DNA from 3 places in the Sphingopyxis sp. Root1497 genome. Region 2 is predicted to be linked to each of the others. Evidence: predicted binding sites of a transcription regulator. Region 2 holds the regulator's gene; each other region holds the start of a gene.
What was found. Region 2 encodes LexA, which represses DNA repair genes until DNA is damaged. Its sites were predicted from a motif close to GTTCCNCNCTTGTTCT; they were not measured.
Positions count from the first base shown of each region.

Region 1: ASD67_RS09185 (ribonucleoside-diphosphate reductase subunit alpha) is a predicted target of LexA. The motif match lies at 1,850-1,865, and genes of this name have one in related genera.
Region 3: ASD67_RS01455 (ImuA family protein) is a predicted target of LexA. The motif match lies at 1,922-1,937, and genes of this name have one in related genera.

Region 1 is NZ_LMGF01000003.1:1,198,193-1,201,469, forward strand. It holds gene ASD67_RS09185 (ribonucleoside-diphosphate reductase subunit alpha) at 1-1,809, opposite strand, end outside; gene ASD67_RS09190 (Hsp70 family protein) at 2,295-3,277, shown strand, end outside.
Region 2 is NZ_LMGF01000004.1:315,696-318,972, reverse strand. It holds gene ASD67_RS13060 (ComEC/Rec2 family competence protein) at 1-1,729, shown strand, start outside; gene lexA (transcriptional repressor LexA) at 1,683-2,366, opposite strand; gene ASD67_RS13050 (molybdopterin molybdotransferase MoeA) at 2,432-3,277, opposite strand, start outside.
Region 3 is NZ_LMGF01000001.1:322,810-326,086, forward strand. It holds gene ASD67_RS01450 (Y-family DNA polymerase) at 1-1,227, opposite strand, end outside; gene ASD67_RS01455 (ImuA family protein) at 1,130-1,918, opposite strand; gene ASD67_RS01460 (LysR family transcriptional regulator) at 2,085-2,972, opposite strand; gene ASD67_RS01465 (CoA-acylating methylmalonate-semialdehyde dehydrogenase) at 3,068-3,277, shown strand, end outside.

The sequences.
Region 1 (3,277 bases), on a different contig from region 2:
CGATTTGATGCCGAGTTCCCACGCGCGATAGTGGAGCATCAGCAGGTCCCATTTCTCGACGTCGGCCGGGATGAACAGGTTCAGCGACGCGGCCTGGTCGATATAGGGGGTGCGGTCGGCGGCGAGTTCGAGCAGCCAGCGCTGGTCGATCTCGAAGCTGGTCTTGTAGCAGTCCTTCTCGTCCTGGGTCAGGAAGTCGAGGTGCTGGACGCTGCCGCCTTTTTCGAGGATCGAGTTCCACACATTGTCGCTGTTCTTCGCCTTGTCGACGAGCAGGCTTTCGAGGTGGGGGTTGCGGATCGAGAAGCTGCCCGAGAGCGTCTTGTGGGTGTAGATGTTCGCGGGGATCGGCTCGATGCACGCGCTGGTGCCGCCGCAGATGATGCTGATCGACGCGGTCGGCGCGATCGCCATCTTGCAGCTGAAACGCTCCATCACGCCCTGATCGGCGGCGTCGGGGCAGGGGCCGCGCTCGTTGGCGAGCAGCATCGACGCCTGATCGACCTGGGCGCGGATATGCTTGAAGACGCGCAGGTTCGACGATTTCGCCATCGCACCCTCGAACGGCAGGCCGCGTGCCTGAAGGAAGCTGTGGAAGCCCATGACGCCGAGGCCGACCGAACGTTCGCGGCTGGCGCTATATTTGGCGCGCGCCATTTCGGGCGGGGCGCGGTCGATATAGTCCTGGAGGACGTTGTCGAGCATGCGCATGACATCCTCGATGAACATCTTGTCGCCGTTCCACTCGTCCCAGGTTTCGAGGTTGAGCGACGAGAGGCAGCAGACCGCGGTGCGATCGTTGCCGAGATGGTCGCGGCCCGTCGGCAGCGTGATTTCGCTGCACAGGTTCGAGGTGGTGACCTTGAGCCCGAGATCGCGGTGATGCTTGGGCATCATGCGGTTCACCTGGTCGATGAAGATGATGTAGGGTTCGCCGGTCGCGAGGCGCGTTTCGACGAGCTTCTGGAACAGGCTGCGCGCGTCGACGGCGCCGCGGACGCTCTGGTCCTTGGGGCTGCGCAGGTTGAATTCGGTGCCGTCGCGGACGGCCTCCATGAACTCGTCGGTGATCAGCACGCCGTGGTGGAGGTTGAGCGCCTTGCGGTTGAAGTCGCCCGAGGGTTTGCGGATTTCGAGGAACTCCTCGATCTCGGGGTGGCTGATGTCGAGATAGCAGGCGGCCGAACCGCGGCGCAGGCTGCCCTGCGAGATGGCGAGGGTGAGCGAGTCCATCACGCGGACGAAGGGAATGATGCCGCTGGTCTTGCCGTTGAGGCCGACGGGTTCGCCGATGCCGCGCACGCTGCCCCAATAGGTGCCGATGCCGCCGCCGCGCGAGGCGAGCCAGACATTTTCGTTCCACGTCTCGACAATGCCTTCGAGGCTGTCGGGGACCGAGTTCAGATAGCAGCTGATCGGCAGGCCGCGGCCGGTGCCGCCGTTCGACAGCACGGGGGTCGCGGGCATGAACCACAGCTTCGAAATATAGTCGTAGAGGCGCTGGGCGTGGTCCTGATCGTCGGCATAGGCCGAGGCGACGCGCGCGAAGAGATCCTGATAGGATTCGCCGGGGAGCAGATACCGGTCTTCGAGCGTTTCCTTGCCGAAGTCGGTGAGCAGCGCGTCGCGGCTGCGGTCGGTGACGACCTCGAACCGGCGCGCGTGGACTTTCGCCTCGCCGCTGTCGTTGAGCTTTGCCGTTGCGGGCGAATCGCCCTTTGATTCGGGGGCCGCCTGCGTGTCGTTTTTCGTCAATTCCATCGTCGCCACGTCGCTCGTCTCCACCCGGTCCGTTTCCCGAAAATCCATGTATCACGCCCTCGATTACACCGGCGCGCATCGCGCGCCTGTTCCTGTCTTGTTCGACTCGGGACGAAACCCCAGCCTAGCATCTAAACGGTCCTCGGGGGCACATATTTTTGGGCGCAAAACGCTCTTTCCCGTGCCCATGTCTCATGAGCGACGGAAAACCGCCATTTCCAGCCAAACACTATTTCTTGGGGTGCCCCCGTGGTCTACCCACCATCCATAGTGCCACGTCGGCGCTGAGACGCAAGAGAGTAAATGACAGATTAGGGACTCGACTCGTCGCCATTTTGATTCGTTTCGTCGATGGCAAAGCACGCTTCGCGGAGTCGGGCCGCGGCTTTCCGCGGGTCCGGCGCGGGCGTGACAAAAGTGCCGCACCGGCAAAAATTATTTCGGGTGACACAAGATATGGGGGAGCGGCTTTTCATCGCGGCACGCAGCCTTTAGGCGGTGTGCCCTGGAAGCGCGTTGGGGGACAGGCACTTATGCTGGTGGGGATCGATCTGGGGACGACGAACAGCGCGGTCGCGGTGTGGCGCGACGGCGGGCCCGAACTGATTCCCAACGCGCTCGGCGACCTGCTCACCCCCTCGGCGGTCAGCGTCGGCGACGACGGCGCGCTGCTCGTCGGCCTCGCGGCGCGTGAGCGGCAGGCGACGCATCCCGAGGCGACCGCGACGATCTTCAAGCGGCGGATGGGCACGACCGAGGAAGCGCGATTGGGCAAGCGCCGCTATCGCCCCGAAGAGCTGTCGGCGATGGTGCTCGGCGCGCTCAAGGCCGATGCCGAGGCGTTTCTGGGCGACCCGGTCACCGGCGCGATCATCACCGTTCCTGCTTATTTCAACGACCGCCAGCGCAAGGCGACGCGGCGCGCGGGCGAACTCGCCGGGCTGAAGGTCGAGCGGCTGATCAACGAGCCGACCGCGGCGGCGCTGGCCTATGGCATCCACGAGCTCGAGGAGGAACGGCCCTTCCTCGTCTTCGACCTTGGCGGCGGCACCTTCGACGTGTCGCTGGTCGAGATTTTCGACGGGGTGATCGAGGTGCGCGCCTCGGCGGGCGACAACCGGCTGGGCGGCGAGGATTTCAACGCGGCGATCGTCGCGCTGGCGCGCGATGCGCTGGGCGAGGGGCTGAAGGCGAAGCCGGGCGACAGCGCGATGCTCGACGAGGTGATGCGTGCCGCCGCCGAACGCACCCGCCGCGCGCTGAGCGACGCCGACCGCGCGCCGTTCCAGATCGTGTGGAGGGGCGAGGCGTTCGCATGCGAGATTACCGGCGAGGCGTTCGAGGAACGCGCGCAGCCGCTGATCGACCGATTGCGCGACCCGGTGCTGCGCGCGCTGCGCGACGGCAATGTGCGGGCGGAAGGATTGTCGGAGATCGTGATGGTCGGCGGCGCGACGCGGATGCCGCTGGTGCGCCGCGCGGTGACGCGGATGTTCGGGCGCTTTCCCAATGCGCA
Region 2 (3,277 bases):
CGTGCGGCCACTGAAGCGACCCGATCTGCCGCCGCGGTTGCGGATCACCGCGGCGGGCGAACAGGGCAAGGGCATCGCGCCGGGCGAGGCGATCGGGCTGCGCGCGCGGCTGATGCCGCCGCCGACCGCGAGCCTGCCCGGCGGCTATGATTTCGCGCAGCGCGCCTGGTTCGACCGGATCGGCGCGGTCGGTACGGTGCTCGGCGACATCGGGCGGGCGCCGGGCGCGGGGGACGGCGTGCAGACGCTGCGGGCGCGGCTGAGCGATCATATCCACGGGCAGATCGACGGATCGGCGGGGGGGATCGCCGCCGCGCTCGTCGCGGGCGATCGCGGCGCGATCAGCGAGGCCGACGAGGAGGCGATGCGGCGGAGCGGGCTGGCGCATCTGCTGTCGATCAGCGGACTGCATGTGACCGCGGTGGTGACCTTTGCGATGCTGATCGCGATGAGCCTGCTCGCGCTCAGTCGGCGGCTGGCGCTGGCGGGCTATGTGCTGCCGCTGGCGGCGGCGGTCGCGGCACTCGCTGGCGGGGGATATACGCTGCTCGCGGGGGCCGAGGTGCCGACCTTGCGCTCGTTCATCGCCGCGCTGCTGGTGCTGATCGCGTTCCTGCTCGGGCGCGAGGCGCTGACGCTGCGGCTGGTCGCGGCGGGCGCGCTGATCGTGCTGATCTGGCGTCCCGAGTCGCTGGCGGGGCCGAGTTTCCAGCTGAGTTTCGCGGCGATCACCGCGATCGTCGCGCTGCACGAAAGCCGCGCGATGCAGCGGTTCATGGCGCGGCGCGAGGAGCCATGGGTGTTTCGCCTGGGACGCGGGGTCGCGGGACTGGTGATCACCGGGCTCGCGGTCGAGGTCGCGCTCGCGCCGATTGCGCTGTTCCATTTCCACAAGGCGGGGCTCTATGGCGCGCTCGCCAATGTCGTCGCGATCCCGCTGACGACCTTTGTCATCATGCCCGCCGAGGCGCTGGCTTTGCTGTTCGACAGCGTCGGGCTCGGTGCGCCCTTCTGGTGGGTCGCCGAGCAGGCGCTGAACGGACTGATCTGGCTCGCGCACAGCGTCGCCGAGGCGCCCGGCGCGGTGGCGACGCTGCCGGTGTTTCCGCCCTGGGGTTTCGGACTCGCGATCTTCGGCGGGATATGGCTGCTGCTGTGGCGGACGCGCTGGCGCTGGGCGGGGGCGGTTCCGCTGGTCCTCGGCATGGCCGTCCTGCTCGCCCAGCCGCGGCCCGATGTGCTGATTACCGGCGACGGCAAGCATATCGCCGCGGCGCAACCCGACGGCAGCTATGCGTTGCTGCGTGAGCGGGCGGGGGATTATGTGCGCGACGCGGTGGCCGAGGCGGCGGGGATCGATGCGCCGCTCGCCGCGCTCACCGACCTCGATCATGTCGCCTGCAACCGCGATTTCTGTCGCTGGACGCAGGATGGCCGCACCATCCTCGCGGCGCGCGGGCGCGACCGGATCGAGGGGGCGGACATGGCGGCGGCGTGCGCCGCCGCCGATGTGGTGATCAGCGAACGCTGGTTGCCGCGCGAATGCGCCGGCCGCTGGCTGACGATCGATCGCGATACGCTGCCGCAGACCGGCGGGCTGGCGCTTTACCTCGGTGAGCGGCCGCGCGCGGTGACGGCGTTAGGCGCGGGCGACGAGCATATGTGGCGCCGCCCGCCGCAGGTCAGTGGTAACGACGAAGCAGTCCCGACAACTTCCCTTGCACGATGACGCGCTCGGCGGCGTAGCGCTGCGGCTCATAGGCACTGTTCGCGGGATCGAGACGGATCATCTTGCCCTCGCGGCGGAAATATTTGAGCGTCGCATCCTGCCCGTCGACGAGCGCGACGACGATATCGCCCTCGCGCGCGGTGCTGACCTTCTGGATCAGCGCATAATCGCCGTCGAAGATGCCGGCCTCGACCATCGAGTCGCCCGACACTTCGAGCGCATAATGTTCGCCTGAGCCGAGCAGCGCCGCGGGGACCGCGAGATTGTCATGATTTTCGAACGCCTCGATCGGCACACCCGCGGCGATCTTGCCGTGGAGCGGAACCTCGACGATGTCGTTCGCGGCGATCGGACGCATCGCGGGGGCGGGCTTGCGCAGCGGCACGACATTGTCGCGATCGGTGCTGACGGCCGCCTTGCCGCCCTCGGGAAGCTTGACGACCTCGAGCGCGCGGGCGCGGTTGGGGAGGCGGCGGAGGAAGCCGCGCTCCTCGAGCGCGCTGATCAGGCGGTGGATTCCCGATTTGGACTTGAGCCCGAGCGCCTCCTTCATCTCCTCGAACGACGGCGAGATGCCGCTCGCGTCGAGCTTTTGCTGGATGAAGTGGAGCAGTTCATGCTGCTTGGCGGTCAACATCGGGCGTTCTCCATGATGCCGGTTTCGGACATAAGGAGAACGATAATGGAACAGAAGCGAACTTGTCAAGCGATGTCGATATAATCCGCCGCGTCGCCCGCCGCGCGGGACGGCGCACCGATCTCGCGGATGACGAGCGCATTCGCCGCAGCGAGCGGAAAGGTGCGGCCGCTGTCCTGTCCGTCGAAGGGCGAGAGAAGGCCGTCGTCGATCCGTCCGCGCAAATAGTCGCGTCGCGCGCCGCCGGGGCCGAGGGGGGCCGCGAGCGGGGCCCTGCGCAGTTGCGGGAGCGGGGCTCGCGCGCCGGCGAGATGGCGGACGAGGGGGAGCAGGAACAGGGTCGCAGTAACGAAGGCCGACGAGGGGTTGCCGGGCAGGCCAAGCAGCAGCGCGTCGCCGAGCGTGCCCGCGATCAGCGGCTTGCCGGGGCGCATCGCGATCTTCCAGAAATCGAGCCGCCCGCCGGCATCGTCGAGCGCGCCGCGGACATGGTCGTGATCGCCGACCGAGGCGCCGCCGACGGTGACGATGACGTCGTGACGTCGCGCCAGGTCTTTTAATACCTTGGATAAAATTTCACGGTCGTCGCGGATGTGGAGCGGGATGCTGACCACGGCGGGCTCGGCGGCGAGCATCGCGGCGAGCATCGTGCCGTTGCTGTCGGGGATCTGGCCGGGCGCGAGCGCACGGCCCGGCTGGACGAGTTCGTCGCCGGTGGTGAGGATCGCGACACGCGGGCGGGCGCCGACCACAAGCTGCGCGTCGCCACCCATGATCGCCGCGGCGATCGCACCGGCGTTGAGCCGGGTTCCGGCGGCGACGAGCGTGGCGCCGGTAGCGAAGTCGCTGGCGCGGTCGCGAATATGGGCGCCCTGGGCCTCCGGGCCATCGCCGGTCAGCGTCAGGACCGT
Region 3 (3,277 bases), on a different contig from region 2:
CGCCTGCCAGGGCTCGGGCGACGGCGCGTCGATCGCGGGCAGCGCGAGCTGCGCCTGTTCGGGGATATGGGTGTCGGCGGCGATCAGGCGCCGGACGCGGACGCGGCCCAGCCGCGTCGTCATCCGGTCGACGAGTTCGTCCATCTTCGCATCGCGCACCGCGCCGCCTTCGAGCTTCAATTGCGTCGCGCCCATCGCCTCGAGCCGCGGCACCGCGAGACGGATCATGTCGAAACCGAAACCGGGGTCGAGCGGGTCGGCGAGGCTGTCCATCCGCTCGGCGAACAGGCGCATCACCAGTGCGGTGTCGCGCGTTGGATGCCCGGTCTCGATCGCGATGGCGCGCGCGAGTCCGTCGCTGCGAAAAAAAGTCGCGCGGAAATGGCGCCCACCCTTGCCGCGCTCGCCCAGACCCTTCATCGCCTCGTCCACCAGCTCGGCCAGCACTTTGGTCGCATGCGCGCTGCTGCCGAGCGGTTCGGCGAAGCGGCGTTCGGTCGCGACCGGCGGCGGCGCGATACGCGGGTCGAGCGGGCTCGGCGCGTCGCCGAGGATGCGGCGCAGCGCATTCGCGGCCTCGGCGTCAAAACGCGCGGCGATATTCGCCATCGGGCGGCTCGCGAGGTCGCCGATCGTCTTGAGCCCGGCGCGGATCAGCGCGGTCGTCGCCTCGGCTTCGAGTTCGAGCGCCGCGACGGGCAGGCGCCGCACCGCCTGATCCTCGTCGGGGGCGGGGCGCGTCTGGTAGCGCGCGAGCGCGCGCGCCGCGTCGGCGGTCGGGCCGAGCGCGGGGCGGACACTCATGCCGAGGCGTGACAGACGCATTTCCAGATCGTCGATTAGTTCGGCCTCACCGCCGAACAGATGCTCGGCCCCGGCGATGTCGAGGATCAGCCCGTCGGGGGCGTCGATCGCCACGAGCGGGGTATAGCGATTGCAGCCGAGCGCGAGCCGGTCGAGCCAGGCGGCATCGGCGACCGGGTCGTGGGCGATGACCAGCAGGTCGGGCGCGCGCGCGCGCGCGTCGGCGAGCGGCATGCCGGGGGCGAGCCCGACCGCCTGCGCTGCGCGGTCGAGGCTCGCAAGGCGGAGCGCACCGCGCGCCTTCTCGGCGAAGACGAGCGGGGCGTCAGGCGGCAGCGGCGCCGAGCGAAGCCATCGCTCGGCGGGCAGCCAAGGGAAGAACAGCGCCAGATAGCGCCGCTTCGCCAAAGGCTTGTTCATCATGATGCCATTCCATTTGCCAGCGTCCGCCGGCGGCGCCGCCGCGCCAGCGCAGCAGTTCGAGGTCGAAGGCGGGAGCGCCCGGCGCATGGGCTTCCAGTTCGCGCGACGGCGCGGCGGCGACGCTCCAGCGCGTTTCGGCGACGCTTGCGCTGGGGACCGCGTTCAGCCGCAGCATCAGCAATGTGGTTCCCGCATCGCGCGCGCCGAGCGCGAGCCGCCGCTCCGCGGTCAGGTCGAGCAGCGGGAATTTGCCCCAGCTTTCGACGATCACCGCCGCCGATCCGGCGCAGCGGATCGCATCATTGGCGCAGGCGAGCAACAATTTGGGATCGGGCGCCTCAATCAGCAGCAGCCGGTCGGGATCGCCGCCAAGTTCGGCGATGCCGGGCGCATAGAGTTGCCCGCCGCGCCGGCCCGCATCGGCGGTGCGCAGCCAGACCAGTGGCGCCGGGCCGGGCAGGCGCAGCGCGAGCAGCGCGGCGAAGGCGGCGGCGCTGGTCGCGTCGAGTGCGTCGGCGGCGAAGAATTCATGCACGCGGCCCGTCGCGAGCCCGCCGCCGAGCGCGGCGTCGAAGTCCGCATGCCCGCTCGCCAGCCGCCCCGCGATTGGCCCACGCGGTTCGGCCTCGCCGGTGATCCGGGCGAGACGCCGACGCAGGCCGGCGATATGTGGGTGCGACTCGTGGGGCATGATGTTCCTGATTTGTTCTATTAGCGCTTTTGGGGCAGCGCTTGTCAAGACGAGTCAGGGTTTGTGATTTCCATCGTCATTGCGAGGAGCCGAAGGCGACGCGGCAATCCAGGGCGTGCGTAAACCGCTCTGGATTGCTTCGCTTCGCTCGCAATGACGAAAGAGGCTAATCCGGAACGAACAACCCCCGGCTCTCGCGCACCTCGCCATCGAGCCAGTCGATGAAGGCGCGGATGCGCGGTTGCGGGGCGACGTCGCGGTGGAGCGCGAGCCAGAAGGCGCGCGCGATGACCTGGTCGGGCCGCACCCGCACCAGCGCCGGGTCGTTCGCGGCGAGGAAGCAGGGCAAAACCCCGACCCCGGCGCCGCCCGCGATCATCCGCCTTTGCGCGAGAATGCTCGACGAGCGCACCGCGGCGCGCAGGCCGGGTTCGATCTCGCCCAGATAGTCAAGTTCGGGGGCGTAGAGGATGTCGGGCACATAGCCGATCACCGGCACCCCGGCGCGCGACAGCGGGGTCGCGGCGACCGCCGCTTGCCAGTCGGTGCGGTCGGCGGGCGCATAGAGGCCGAGGCTGTAGTCCGACAATTTGCGCGTGATCAGCGGGCCTTTTCGCGGCCGCGCGAGCAGCACCGCCATATCGGCCTCGCGCCGCGACGGGTTCAAAAACCCCGACGAGGCGACGAGGTCGATCTCGAGCTCGGGATGCGCGGCGACGAAACCCGCGAGGCGCGGCGCGATGAAATTGCCCCCGAACCCTTCGGACACGCTGATCCGCAATTGCCCCGACAGCGCCGCGCCGCCGTCGCCGGCCGAGCGGATGCGCGCCGCCGCCGCCGCCATCGCCTCGGCATGCGGGACGAGCGCGCGGCCGGCCGCCGTGAGCAGGAAACCGCCCGGCGCGCGTTCGAACAATGTCTGTTGCAACCCCGCCTCGAGCGCGCTCACCTGCCGGCTGACCGTCGTAGCGTCGACCTGCAGCGCCGCCCCGGCGCGCGCGAGGGTGCCCTGCTGCGCGACAGTCAGGAAATATTGCAGCTTGTCCCAGTCCATGGCCTGCAAATATGCAGCAATGCCCTGCAAGTCTATCCCTTGCAATCGCGGCGCGCTTGGTCTGTGGAAGGCGCAACATTTTTGGGAGATAGACCATGCGACAGATCGACCATCTTATCGTCGGCGGCGCCGGTGGCAGCAGCCGCCGCAGCCCGATCTTCGACCCCAACAACGGCAACGTGCAGGCCGAGGTCGCTTTGGGCGACGCGGCGCTGCTCGACAAGGCGGTCGCCGCGGCAAAGGCCGCGCAGCCCGGCTGGGCCGCGACCAACCCGCAGCGCCGCGCGCGCGTGATGTTCGAATTC